Regions from separate parts of the Pseudomonas sp. GW821-FHT09H03 genome, predicted to be linked through region 1. Evidence: riboswitches for the same ligand, from Rfam matches in the RefSeq annotation. Region 1 holds a riboswitch; each other region holds the start of a gene.
What was found. Region 1 has a riboswitch for cobalamin ahead of AC07OG_RS07965 (ABC transporter substrate-binding protein). Riboswitches for the same ligand answer to the same signal wherever they lie in the genome.
Positions count from the first base shown of each region.

Region 1 (4,590 bases):
GAGAGTGATGGCGGTGTGGGCGTGCGGTTGTGATTGTAGCTGATGGCTGGCCGCCAGCTATTTGCGCTGAAGGGCTTTCGCGGGTCATCACCCTGAGGCGCGGCACCCAGTCACCAAGAGCGAAATCGCAGGATTTTCGCTCCGTCAAACGGGTCAACGAGATAGTGCGCGTGGACTCCGAACGTCTGCAAAAGGCGGTGCGGGGTCAGCACTTCAAGCGGTTTGCCCAAGGCAACGAGGCGTCCACGTTCCAGCACGGCCAGACGATCGCAGGTGAGGGCCTGGTTGAGGTCATGCAGGGCGATCACCGTTGTCACGGGCAATGCGTGAACCAGATTCAAAATCCCTATCTGGTGCTGGATATCCAGGTGATTGGTTGGCTCGTCCAGCAGCAGGATGCGCGGGCACTGAGCCAGGGAACGAGCGATATGCACACGTTGACGCTCTCCGCCAGACAGGCTGCGCCAGGTTCGCGTGGTCAGATGCGCCGCATCCACGTTGCGCAGCGCTTGATGAACGATCTCGGTGTCCTTGGCCGACCACGAGCTCAAGGCAGACAGCCAGGGTGTTCGGCCCAGGGCCACGGCATCAAATACACTGATGGCATCCAGGGTATCGGCCTGTTGCTCAACCAGCGCCAGGGTTCGCGCTATGGTTCGTCTTGACTGTGCCTTGAGGCATTGGCCGTCGAGATGGATGCTTCCCCGGCTTGGCATGCGCACGCCGGCCAGCAGCTTGAGCAGTGTGGATTTTCCCGAACCGTTGGGCCCGATAAGGCCCAGGGTCTCGCCGTGGCGGATGTCCAGGTGGATCTCGTCCAGTAATTCAATGTCGCGAATTTGCAATCCGAGGCCGGAACAGCTCAATACAGGCTGGTCGATAAAGGGCATGGCAGCATTCATCGGGCATTCCTTCGGCCGATCAGGATCAGGGCGAACACCGGCGCTCCGACCAATGCAGTAATCACGCCGACCGGGATAACCTGGCCTTTTATGAGGGTGCGGGAGAGCACATCGGCGGCAATCAGAAACACGGCACCACCCAGCGCGCTGGCCGGTAGCAGGCGTGTATGCCCGGTACCCAGCAACAGCCTTGCGGCGTGGGGAATGACCAGACCGACGAAACCTATGGAGCCGACAATCGACACCATCACCGCCGTCACCAGTGCGGCGCAACTGATCAGCAGAAATTGCACGCGACGTACGGCAATGCCGAGCGAGGCGGCGGAGTCGGTACCAAAGGTGAAGGCATCCAGCGCGCGACGGTGCCACAGGCAAACGGCCAGACCGGCCATGGCAGCGGGAACGGCCAGCCACACCGAAGGCCAGCGCACACCACTGAGGTTGCCCAGCAACCAGAACATGATGCCGCGTGCCTGTTCGGAGCTGGCCGACTTGGTGATCAAAAATGCAGTCAGCGCATTGAACAGCTGCGAACCGGCAATCCCCGCCAGGATGATCTGACCGGTACTGCCAGGGACACCGCTGGCGCGCCCCAGTAAAACCACGACAGCAAAGGCAGCAACGGCTCCGGCAAACGCCCCGACCGACATCGAAATGGCTCCGGCACCGATACCGAGTAACGCCACCAGAACGGCCCCCGTCGAAGCGCCCGCGGAAATGCCGAGCAGATAGGGATCGGCCAACGGGTTGCGCAACAGCGATTGCAGGATCACCCCGCAGGTCGCCAGGCCCGCACCGCAAGCTCCTGCGACCAACGCGCGGGTCAGGCGGTAGTTCCAGACGATGCCTTCGTCGATGGGGTCGAGAACATAGCCGGCATTCCACAGTTTGTTGGCCAGCACCTGGAGTACCACGCCGGGTTCGATGCTTGTTTCACCGATAGCGACACCGGCAACCACGCTTAAAAGCAGGGCCACCAACGCCAGCAGGGTACGAATCAGCGCTGCAGTCATTTTGGCAGGTCGTAGCTGTTGATGGCCGTTGCCAGGGCTTGCAGCCCATCGAACATTCTCAGGCTGGCCTGCATGGCCATGGCGTCGAGGATGATGATGCGGTTGTTTTTTACCGCGTCCATGTTGCGGGTTACCGGATCGCTGTGCAGGAATGCCAGCTTCTTTTGGTAGTCGTCAGCGGGGAAACGACGGCGATCCATGCGGGCGATGACCAGGAAAGTCGGGTTGGCTTTTGCGATGGTTTCCCAACCGACCGTTGGCCACTCTTCGTCGGACTGCACCACATTGCGCACACCCAGCGTTTTGAGCATGAAGTCTGGAATGCCTTTGTGACCGGCGACATAGGGGTCGATATCCAGACTGGCACTGGAAAACCACACCAGTGCACTGGTGTGGTTCTTGTCTTGCACTGCGGCAACGGACCTGGCCAGACTGGCCTTGAGTTGCGCGTTCAACTGTTGGCCACGGGCCTGAACATCGAAAATCCTGGCCAGCTCAGTGATGCTTTTGTAGATGCTTTGCACACGAAACGGCGCCAGGCGAGTGCCGTCGGCACCGACCAGGTTGTCCTTGGATTCGCAATCCGAGGGCATGAGGTAAGTGGCGATTCCCAGTTCGTGAAACTGCTCGCGGGTAGCGACTGCGCCTTGCGGGCCGACCATCCACTCCAGCTCGACAGCGACCAGTTCCGGTCGTTTGCCGATCACCGACTCGAAACTCGGCTCGTTATCCGCCAGGCGTTCGATCTTGTCGTTTTGCCCCTTGTACTTATCCAGCACATCGTTGAACCACAGAGAAGTGCCGGCCAGTTTGTCACCCAGCCCGAGGGCAAAGAGCATTTCGGTGCCGGCCTGGCCGATCGTGACGGTTCGAGCCGGTGCGTGTGGGAAGGTCAGCGTGGCACCGCAGTTCTCGACCGTCAGCGGATATTCAGTAGGCGCGGCACAGACCAGCGAGCAAAGACCCAGGCCAGCGAATAGGGTGACAAAGCGGGGCAACAGCATGATGCATCTACATTTGAACCGTACACGGAGCAAGGGTGCACGGTCTGGAAACACATCATCGAACGCTGCCAAAAAGCAGGGCAGGGCGATCACCTGAGTGACGCGCGCGCAAGGATGTCCTTCCCGGACACCCCGCCGGTCAGTGATTGTTACTTGGCCGGCAGGTCTCCTGACTGATGCGTCATCGCATGCTCCAGCCTTCCCGGGGTTCAATCCCAGTGGCAGTTCAGGAGCACGCTCAGCACCTACAGTTGCGGGGGCAGTTCCGTTTGATGCGTTGCACGCATCACGGATTCCCTATTAATCCCATTTGGAAACCGGCGGCGGCATGTTAGTCGATCATGCCGCCCGAGGCGAACCCTCTCTGGATCAGAAGTATTTGAGCCAGCCGATATCACGACGGCGGGCCTTCACGGCGGCAAACCAGCGCACAGGCAGATACAGCGCGGCGGCCAGCAGCACCGCCGTCAGCCACACCGAAAAAATGCTATCGAAACCGAAGTAGTCGCTCTGGTTCAGACCGAACAACGCGACGCTGGTCAGATAGAGCACCTTCAGCACATAAAGGTGCAGCAGGTAGAAGAACATCGGCGCCGCACCAAACACCGCCAAAGCGCTGATCCACTGGCGTTGCCGAGCCCGCTCGAAGCCAAGAAGCAGCAACAGGCCCACCCCGAGTGTCAGCGCAAGGAACAGCAGAGAAGGTGGGTACTTAGTGATGTTGAAGAAGCTCATGAGGGTCTGTGTGGTGGTTTCATGCACCCTCCATTGCGCCTCGCCATACCCGTTGACCAGGCGCAGTGCGACAAAGCCCAAAAGCGCGCCGGCACCCCCCAGCAACAGATGGCGTTGACGCAGGCGGGCAGAGGCTGAATGCGCGAACCAGGGGCCGATGCAATAACCCAGGGCGATGACACCGATCCACGGCAGCACAGGGTAGGAGCTGCGCAGGCGCAGGCCGTCAGAGAACTCGATCCAGCCGCGATCATGCAAAATGGCCCACGGCAGGTGCATGGCTGATCCGACCGGGAAGTGCAGCGGATCGAGCAGGTTGTGCCCGGCGACGATGACCGCACCCACAACCCACAGAATCGGCCGCGGCAGCCAGACCAGCGCAGCAAGGGCAAGCATGCTCACGCCAATCGCCCAGATCACCTGCAGGTAAATCACATGGGGCGGGAACTGGAAGGTCCAGGCGAAATTCACCAGCGTGAACTCCAGCAGAACCAGGAACAGGCCACGCTTGAAGAGGAACATCGACACCGCGTTCCGGCCCTGGTGCTTTTCGCCGTACAGGTAAGCGGACAGTCCGGTGAGCAGCACGAACACCGGCGCACATAAATGGGCGAGGGTGCGGCTGAAAAACAACGTCGGCTCGGTGGTGTCGATGGCCATCGGGTCAGCCACCTGGCGGTGCAGAAAGAACGTCTCGCGTACGTGATCCAGCAGCATGAACAGGATCACCAAACCCCTGAGGGCATCGATGGACATCAGGCGTTGACTGGCGCGGGTGGCGGGTGGGGTTTGATAAAGGGTTGTCATTGAAAGCCGCAGGCAAGGGGGGGATAGCGCTGCCAGTTAACGGCCGGCAGTCAATATAATGTTATTATATAACATAAAATAATCCGAAGGCGACTCTTTCAAGGGGGGCTGTGCGCTCCCCTTCAACAC
Region 1 covers NZ_JBWKOF010000004.1:292,691-297,280, reverse strand. The annotation lists gene AC07OG_RS07975 (ABC transporter ATP-binding protein) at 111-902, opposite strand; gene AC07OG_RS07970 (FecCD family ABC transporter permease) at 899-1,903, opposite strand; gene AC07OG_RS07965 (ABC transporter substrate-binding protein) at 1,912-2,919, opposite strand; cobalamin riboswitch at 3,062-3,256, opposite strand; gene AC07OG_RS07960 (acetyltransferase domain-containing protein) at 3,289-4,461, opposite strand.

Region 2 (4,590 bases), on a different contig from region 1:
TGGTCAGCGAATGGTGATACGTGTGCCCACGCAGCACGCCCTCTGGCAACTCCACCGCTTGCAACGCCAGCGCCGCCAGACGCTTTTGCATGACAGCCTCACCCGGCAACAAACCGACCAGTTCGGCGCGGGTGCCCTCGACATCAGTCAACGAGTCGAGCAGGTAAAGCATGCCGCCACACTCGGCCAATAGCGGTTTACCAGCTGCATGGTGGGCGCGGATCGCCGCCAGCATCGACGTGTTCCGCGACAGCGCCACGTGATGCAATTCCGGATAACCGCCCGGCAGATACAAACTGTCCGCCTCAGGCAAACCACTGTCGCGGATCGGCGAAAAGAATGACAACTCGGCGCCCATCGCGCGCAGCAGATCCAGGCTCGCGCCGTAGGTGAAGGCAAAGGCTTCATCACGGGCGATGGCAATGCGCACGCCGGCCAGTAACGGTTCGACTTCAAGCACATCGGGAGTCGCAAACTCTACCGCCGGTGGCAGCGCTACTTCGCAACTGCTGGCCAGGGCGTCGGCCGCGGCATCGAGACGCAAGTCGAGATCGTTCAATTCACTGGCCTGGACAAGTCCCAGGTGCCGGCTCGGCAACTCGATCCCGGTCTCACGGGACAAGGCACCATACCAGCGCAACCCTTCGGTGAGGCTGCCTTCGAGCAATTGCGCGTGACGCTGGGTGCCCACGCGGTTGGCCAGCACTCCGGCAAACGGCAAGTCCGGTTGATAACGCGCCAGACCCAGGGCCAGCGCGCCAAACGACTGCGCCATGGCGGTGCCATCGATGACACCCAACACTGGCACACCAAAATGCCGGGCCAGATCGGCACTGGACGGCGTGCCATCGAACAGGCCCATGACCCCTTCGATAAGGATCAGGTCGGCCTCGCCGGCGGCTTCCCACAACAGGCGACGACTGTCCTGTTCACCGACCATCCACATGTCCAGTTGATACACCGGCGCACCGCTGGCGCGTTCGAGGATCATCGGATCGAGAAAGTCGGGTCCGCACTTGAACACCCGCACCTTGCGTCCTTGATTGCGATGCAAGCGGGCCAGCGCGGCGGTGACGGTGGTCTTGCCCTGACCGGAAGCCGGCGCGGCAATCAGCACCGCCGGACAATGACGGGATTGCTTCACAGCTCGACGCCTTTCTGCGCCTTGATCCCGGCCTGGAAGGCGTGCTTGATCATGCCCATTTCGGTGACGGTGTCGGCCAGCTCGATCATTTCCGCTTTCGCGGCGCGGCCGGTAACCACCACGTGTTGCATGGGCGGACGGGCCTGCAGGTCGCTGAGCACCAGATCGAGGTCGAGGTAGCCGTGCTTGAGGGCGATATTCAATTCATCGAGTACTACCAGGCCTATGGCAGGGTCACGCAGCAGCTCGCGGCAAACCTGCCACGCCGCTTGCGCGGCGGCGATGTCGCGCTGGCGGTCCTGGGTTTCCCAGGTGAACCCCTCGCCCATCACATGAAAGCGCACCTGCTCGGGGAAACGCCGGAAGAACAGTTCTTCTCCGGTGCTGTTGCGTCCCTTGATGAACTGCACCACGCCGCATTGCATGCCATGGCCCATGGCGCGCGCGAGCATGCCGAAAGCCGAACTACTCTTGCCTTTGCCGTTGCCGGTCAACACCAGCAACAGGCCGCATTCATTCGGGGAATTGGCGATGCGTTCGTCGATCACGGCTTTTTTGCGCTGCATGCGCGCCAGGTGACGTTCGTCACGATCGGGGGTATCAGTCATGGGGGAGCTCTCCGTTGAGTCTGGATAACGGCGGGCAGGCACAAGAATAGGTGGCAACAAGCCTGGCATCGCCCACCGTGATGCCACTGGATGAATCAGGCCGGTCTCCGGGCTCATGAGCGGCTTTGCGCCAGGCTGCGCGCCTTCCCATGTCGACAATGGACACAGTGGCTCAAGGCGCAGCTTTCACTCATTTACCGTTGCGGGGGCAGCGCCGGGATTGTGGGCTTTCGAACCCATCGAAGGCTCACTCACCGGCTTCCCTGTTTCACTCTGTCGACCCAAGCCACAGAGCACCTGAAACAAGCCGCGAAGGTTAGAGGGTTGGGGGTGGAGCGTCAATTAAAGCCGGGACGCTGGAGAGCAATTAAGTGCGCTGATCAATAATCCGACAGCGATCTTGTGCCTTGGCCCCAGCAGTGATATCAAAGCGCCATAAATTTACTACACAATAACAAGGGTGAACCCCATGCAAGGCATGATCATCAGCAATCCGAAGCTGGAATTCCTGCGCCCGGCGCTGGAACGCTGGTTCGACTGCATCGACCGTTACAACGCCATACGCGGCGACGGTGAAACGCCGTACTGGCACGACGAAAAGGCCAATCTTGGATTGCTCTCCGTGGCAGCCTGGATGGCCGAAATGGTCACCCTGCAACAGACGCAAACCCGCAAACAGACCGAAGAAGGCGAACGCAACAGCCGCGCCGATCTGTTTCTCGCGACACCCGACACCCGTGCCTACATCCAGACCAGCCAGCGCTGGCCACGGGTCAACAGCCTCAATGTGACTCAGGCATTGCTCGACGTCACCAGCGATGCCAGGCGCCTGAGTCATGCCAGCGAGCTGAAACTGGGCTGCCTGTTCGTCGCCCCGCACAAAGCCCAGCAGGGTGCCACGCCGGAAGAGCTGCAGGACATGGTCGACGACCTGCAAAAGGAGCATACCTGCGCCGTGGCTTGGTACTTCCCCTACGCCTATCGCAAGTTGCGCAACGAGGCCGGCAACTACCACCCCGGGATTGCCGTGCTTTTCAAAGAAGCTCGCACCTGAGGCGTTGAACCTTCGCGCGATAACGCTTCTCTATGATTAGAAGAAGGTATTCATAGGGAAGCCCAGCATGCGCACCTCCCAGCTCTTTGTCATGATTACGCTCGTCGGTGGGCTCGCCGCCTGCGGTGAAAGCGCCAGCCTGAAAGTCGCCGACGGCACCGGGCCGTCCCCCCAGCTCCCGCAACCCAACAAAACCCTGCTGCCGACGATGAACATAGCGCCGGCAACAGGCTGGCCGCAGGGCGCGAAACCGGTCGCCGCGACAGGAACTCAAGTGGCGGCGTTCGCCGAAAACCTGGACCACCCTAGATGGCTGTACGTGCTGCCCAACGGCGACATTCTGGTGGCGGAAACCAATGCGCCACCCAAACCCGATGATGGCAAGGGCGTTAAAGGCTGGGTAATGAAGAAGGTCATGGGTCGCGCGGGTGCTGGCGTACCGAGCCCGAATCGAATCACATTGTTGCGCGACAAGGACCACGACGGCGTTGCCGAAACCCGCACAGTGTTCCTGCAAAACCTCAACTCGCCGTTTGGCATGACCCTGGTCGGCAACGACCTGTACGTGGCCGACACCGACCGCCTGCTGCGTTTTCACTATGAAACCGGCGATACGGTGATCAAGGCGCAACCAATCAAAGTGCTCGACCTGCCGGGCGGCACGCTGAATCACCACTGGACCAAAAACGTCATCGCCAGCAAGGACGGTAGCAAGCTGTACGTTACCGTTGGCTCCAACAGCAACGTCGCCGAACACGGCATGGACAAGGAAGAGGGTCGCGCGGCGATCTGGGAAGTCGATCGCACCACCGGCAACCAGCGGATTTTCGCCTCCGGCCTGCGCAACCCCAACGGTATGGACTGGGAACCGAAAAGTGGCGCGCTGTGGACGGCGGTGAACGAGCGGGACGAGATCGGCAGCGACCTGGTGCCGGACTACATTACCTCGGTCAAGGACGGTGGCTTTTACGGCTGGCCGTACAGCTACTACGGCCAGCACGTCGACGTTCGCGTAGACCCGCAAAACCCGCAACTGGTGGCCAAGGCCATTGCTCCGGATTATGCCGTCGGCCCGCACACGGCCTCCCTGGGCCTGACCTTCGCCGAGGGCAGCAAGCTGCCTGCGCCATTTACCCAGGGTGCTTTCATCGGCCAGCATGGCTCATGGAACCGTAAGCCGCACAGTGGCTACAAAGTGATTTTCGTGCCCTTCAACGCTGGCAAACCCGCCGGGCCGCCGGTTGATGTGCTGACCGGCTTCCTGAATGACGAGGAGCAAGCCATGGGTCGGCCGGTAGGCGTGGTGATAGACCGGCAGGGTGACTTGCTGGTGGCCGATGACGTGGGGAACAAGGTGTGGCGGGTGTCGGCGGTCAAATAACCGCGACGCGCCCTTAACTGTAGGAGCGAGCATGCTCCGGGCGGCGTTCCGACGATGAACTCAAGAACACCGCGGGGTATCAGACTCCCCGCGTTATCGTTAACGCCCATCGCGAGCATGCTCGCTCCTACAGAGGGGCGCTAGCGTTTGCGGCAAAGGGTAAGCCCATCCCCCAACGGCAACAACGACAGATCCACCCGGGCATCCTCCTTCAACGCACGATTGAGCGTCTGGATGGCACGGGTGTCCGCACTCTCGGGATCGCTCTCCAGCACCCGCCCACTCCACAGCGTGTTATCGAAAACCACCAACCCGCCTGATCGCAACAAACCCAAGGCATGCTCCAGGTATTGCGGGTAATTGGCCTTGTCAGCGTCGATGAATACCAGGTCGAACTGCCCGC
Region 2 covers NZ_JBWKOF010000013.1:68,458-73,047, reverse strand. The annotation lists gene AC07OG_RS19010 (cobyrinic acid a,c-diamide synthase CobB) at 1-1,144, opposite strand, end outside; gene cobO (cob(I)yrinic acid a,c-diamide adenosyltransferase) at 1,141-1,752, opposite strand; cobalamin riboswitch at 1,834-2,068, opposite strand; gene AC07OG_RS19000 (hypothetical protein) at 2,222-2,806, shown strand; gene AC07OG_RS18995 (PQQ-dependent sugar dehydrogenase) at 2,874-4,187, shown strand; gene AC07OG_RS18990 (class I SAM-dependent methyltransferase) at 4,328-4,590, opposite strand, start outside.
Region 2: another riboswitch for cobalamin. It lies ahead of cobO (cob(I)yrinic acid a,c-diamide adenosyltransferase); the one in region 1 lies ahead of AC07OG_RS07965 (ABC transporter substrate-binding protein).

Region 3 (4,590 bases), on a different contig from region 1:
AACGGGTTCAACCCCGCTGCCCGCAAGCGCTCGCAGAACACGTCGATAAAAGCGGTGTTGGCCGCCTGCAAATGCGAACGGTAAAACAGCACCGCCGCCACTGGCTGGCCGGCCTGCCAGTCGGCTTGCCAATCACTCAGTCGTGCGGGACTTGTATGCGGGTGGTAGATCGCCGTGCGCGGCAGTACCTGAGGCTGCGACCATGAATAATCACGCGCAAGCCATCGATTGGCCAGGCAGCGAAACAGGTCCAGCGCATTGGCCATGCCACCCTGGCGCAGGAAATGCCAGAGCCGCTCGCGATCTTCAGGAAGCACCGTGCTCAGGTCGCTCAACTCCGGGTCCGGACGGTCATCGCCCGGCACCAGGATCAACTGCACGCCGCGCTGTGACAGTTCGACCAGACGCTCGACACCGTAGCGCCAATAGGCGATGCCGCCATGCAGTGAAATCAGAATCACCTTGGCGTGGCGCAGCACTTGGTCGACATACAAGTCGACCGAGGCATGGTTCTGTACCTGCATCGGATTGGCCAGGCGCACGCTCGGGTAGTCGTCGGGCAACTGCTGCGCCGCTTCGGCGAGCAACGCCAGGCTGGAATCGCCGCTGCACAGGATCACCAGTTCGGCGGGGGTTTGTCCAAGGTCGGCAATGTTGTCCTCCGACACGAAGCCGCCGGGCTGGGTCCTGAGCAGGTGCATGGCTTACACGCTGAGTGCGGCGCGCAGTTGCGCTTCGAGTTGAGCGGCGTCGAGTTCCTGGCCGATCAGCACCAGACGGGTGACCCGCGCTTCTTCGGCGCCCCATTGGCGGTCGAAGTGCTTGTCGAAGCGAGTGCCCACGCCCTGGATCAGCAGGCGCATCGGTTTGTTCGGGATCGCGGCGAAGCCCTTGACTCGCAGGATGCCGTGCTGGACCACCAGTTGGGTCAGCGCATCCAGCAACAGGCTTTCGTCGGCTTGCGGCAGTTCAATGGAAATGGAGTCGAAAGCGTCGTGATCGTGGTCATCATGATCATCGCCATCGTGATGATGGTCATGGTGACTGTGACGGCTGTCGATGTGCTCTTCGGAGCCGACGCCAAGGCCGATCAGCACGTCCAGCGGCAGGCGACCGCTGCTGGCTTCAATGATTTTTACCGCTGGCGGCAGTTCTTCGGCGACTTCCAGGCGCACGCGGGCCAGATCTTCAGGGCGGATGAGATCGGCCTTGTTGAGGATCACCAGGTCGGCGCTGGCCAGTTGATCGGCAAATAGCTCGTGCAGCGGCGACTCATGGTCCAGGTTCGGATCGAGTTTTCGCTGGGCGTCGACCTGATCGGGGAATGCGGCGAAGGTGCCGGCGGCGACGGCCGGGCTGTCGACCACGGTGATGACCGCGTCTACCGTGCAGGCACTACGAATTTCCGGCCACTGGAAGGCTTGCACCAGGGGTTTGGGCAAAGCCAGGCCCGAGGTCTCGATGAGGATATGGTCGAGGTCACCACGGCGGGCGACCAGTTCACGCATCACCGGGAAGAATTCTTCCTGGACCGTGCAGCACAGGCAGCCGTTGGCCAGCTCATAGACACGACCGTTGGCTTCTTCTTCGGTGCAACCGATTGAGCACTGCTTGAGGATTTCACCATCGATACCCAGTTCGCCGAACTCGTTGACGATCACCGCGATACGGCGGCCCTGGGCATTGTCGAGCATGTGCCGCAGCAGTGTGGTTTTACCCGAGCCGAGGAAGCCGGTGACGATGGTGACGGGGAGTTTGGCCAGTGTTTTCATCGGATGCCCTTTGGCAAGGTGGCGGGCATACGGGACGACGACCGGCAACGCGCACGCGCGTGCCTGGAAGAATTCGCCACCGGATCACCCCGCCCGGTTGAAAGTCAGAATCTGTATCGAGGCAGGTCTCCTGGCTGACGGTGTGCCGGTCTTGGCGACCTGGCATTCGCTGCGCCTTCCCGCCGGCCTCATGGAGAGCCTGCAGTGGCGTGGCAACGAACATCACCGTTCACAGTTGCGGGGGCAGCCGCGGCATTGACCGCGTTCCCTTCTTAGCTTCGGCAAACGCCGAAGAACCTCGAAAGCGCAAGGCTACGCATCGTGCGGGGGCGGGTCAATGTTCACATTGATATTGCGGCGTCGCCTTCGCGAGCAAGCCCGCTCCCACATTCGGCCGAGTTCTGTCAGGGAAATACAGTCAAATGTGGGAGCGGGCTTGCTCGCGAAGGGTGCGACACGGTTTGCGATGAGAACGTTTGCCAATTGACGCCCAACCCCCGCCCATGCTCTCCTAGACGCTTGTTACGGGTGCCCTTCACAGGGTGAAACGGGAAACCGGTGAATCATGTGCTTTACTCCAAAGCCATGTCAGTCCGGTGCTGCCCCCGCAACGGTAAGCGAGTGAAGCGTCAGATCCACTGTGCCGATATGGCGTGGGAAGGTGATGCTTGCAGGTTCAGGCGATGCCTGCGCCCCTCGTGAGCCCGGAGACCGGCCCGCAACACAAAGTGACCAGTACGGTCTCTGAACAACAACCCGCGGTGGGCGGGCGCTGTTTGAACTTCTGCGCGCTCGCTCGTGCAGGGCTCTGCATGCGTTCTTGTTCCCGCTGACAGAACAAAGGGAAACGCCATGTCGATCATCAGCAGCACCGGCCACAGCACCGCCAGCACCACCACGACCCTGACCCAGCGTCTGACCGCCGCCGTCTGCGCGTCGATCCTGGGTGCGTCCCTTGTTTACTTCGCCGGCTTCTCGCACATCGAAGCGGTGCACAACGCCGCTCACGATACCCGCCACAGCTCTGCCTTTCCGTGCCATTGAGAGCTGCCGACATGATCAAGCGTATCGCGCAAACCGCAGGTTTCACCGGGCTTCTGGCCGCCCTGCTGCTGACCCTCTTGCAAAGCTTCTGGGTGGCCCCGTTGATATTGCAGGCCGAGACCTACGAAATAACCGAGCCGGCCGCCGTTGAAGTCCATGAACACGCAGGGGGCGCCAACGCCGCCCACACCCACGACGCCGAAGCCTGGGAGCCGCAAGACGGCTGGCAGCGCGTGCTGTCGACCACTGGGGGAAATCTGGTGGTGGCCGTCGGCTTCGCCCTGATGCTGGCCGGCCTGTATACCTTGCGCGCTCCGACCAGGACTTCCCAGGGTCTGCTCTGGGGCCTGGCCGGCTATGCGACTTTCGTGCTCGCGCCAACCCTCGGCCTGCCACCGGAACTGCCGGGCACCGCGGCGGCCGACCTGGCGCAACGTCAGCTCTGGTGGATCGGCACCGCGGCTTGCACGGCTGTCGGTATCGCCCTTATCGTTTTCGGCCGTCACTGGCTGATGAAAGCCCTGGGTGTCGCCACTCTCGCCGTTCCCCATTTGATTGGTGCGCCGCAACCTGAAGTGCATTCGATGCTCGCTCCAGAGGCGCTGGAGACACAATTCAAAATCGCTTCGCAGTTGACCAACGTGGCGTTCTGGCTGGCCCTGGGCCTGATCAGCGCCTGGTTGTTCCGCCGCAAAAGCGATGGCCAATACCACGCATGAGTGACATCAGCGCAGCGCCGACCCTCGTGGTCGGCCTGGGCTGCCAGCGCGGCTGCCCGGTCAGTACGCTGCTGGCGCTGCTGGAGCAGGCGTTGCAAGCACACCAGATCCAATTGCATGAAATAAAGGCCCTGGCCAGTATCGATCTCAAGCGCGAAGAGCCGGCCCTGAACGAGTTGGCCGCGCAGCTTGGGCTACCGGTGACCTACTTCAGCAGCGAACAACTTGCCGCCTATGAGCAACATCTCACTCATCAATCGCAAATCGCCTTCGAACGCACCGGCTGCTACGGCGTAGCGGAAAGCGCCGCCCTGGCATTGGCCGAACAACTGGCCCAGGCGCCGGCAAAGCTGCTGATTGCGCGACAAAAATATGCCCAGGCAACCCTGGCATTGGCTGGCGCGGCATAAAATCCCCGATAATCCCCACCTTCGATCATGAGCATTCTTCATCTGAAGCCTTGCCCAGCCGTTTTTTGCCACAGGAACCGAGCATGACCGTCTACTTCATTGGCGCAGGCCCCGGCGACCCCGAACTGATTACGGTCAAGGGCCAACGGCTGATTCGCAGCTGCCCGGTGATCATCTATGCCGGCTCGCTGGTGCCTGCTGCGGTATTGGAGGGTCATAGTGCCGAGCAGGTGGTCAACAGCGCTGAACTGCACCTGGAACAGATCATCGAGCTGATCAGGACCGCCCATGCCAATGGCCAGGACGTCGCGCGGGTGCATTCCGGCGACCCGAGCCTGTATGGCGCGATCGGCGAGCAGATCCGCTACCTGCGCGAACTGCATATTCCCTTCGAAATTGTCCCCGGCGTCACCGCCACGGCGGCCTGCGCGGCGCTGCTGGGTGCAGAGCTGACGCTGCCGGACGTATCCCAGAGCGTGATTCTTACCCGCTTCGCCGACAAAACCGCGATGCCTGCCGGCGAGGAACTGGGTAGCCTGGCGCAGCACGGGGCGACCATGGCGATTCACCTGGGGGTCAATCATCTGGAGAAAATCCTGGTCCAATTGCTGCCGCATTACGGTGCCGATTGCCCGATTGCGGTGA
Region 3 covers NZ_JBWKOF010000005.1:238,310-242,899, reverse strand. The annotation lists gene cobN (cobaltochelatase subunit CobN) at 1-701, opposite strand, end outside; gene cobW (cobalamin biosynthesis protein CobW) at 705-1,772, opposite strand; cobalamin riboswitch at 1,876-2,088, opposite strand; cobalamin riboswitch at 2,282-2,506, shown strand; gene AC07OG_RS09330 (CbtB domain-containing protein) at 2,625-2,816, shown strand; gene AC07OG_RS09325 (CbtA family protein) at 2,828-3,535, shown strand; gene AC07OG_RS09320 (cobalamin biosynthesis protein) at 3,532-3,945, shown strand; gene cobM (precorrin-4 C(11)-methyltransferase) at 4,029-4,590, shown strand, end outside.
Region 3: another riboswitch for cobalamin. It lies ahead of AC07OG_RS09330 (CbtB domain-containing protein); the one in region 1 lies ahead of AC07OG_RS07965 (ABC transporter substrate-binding protein).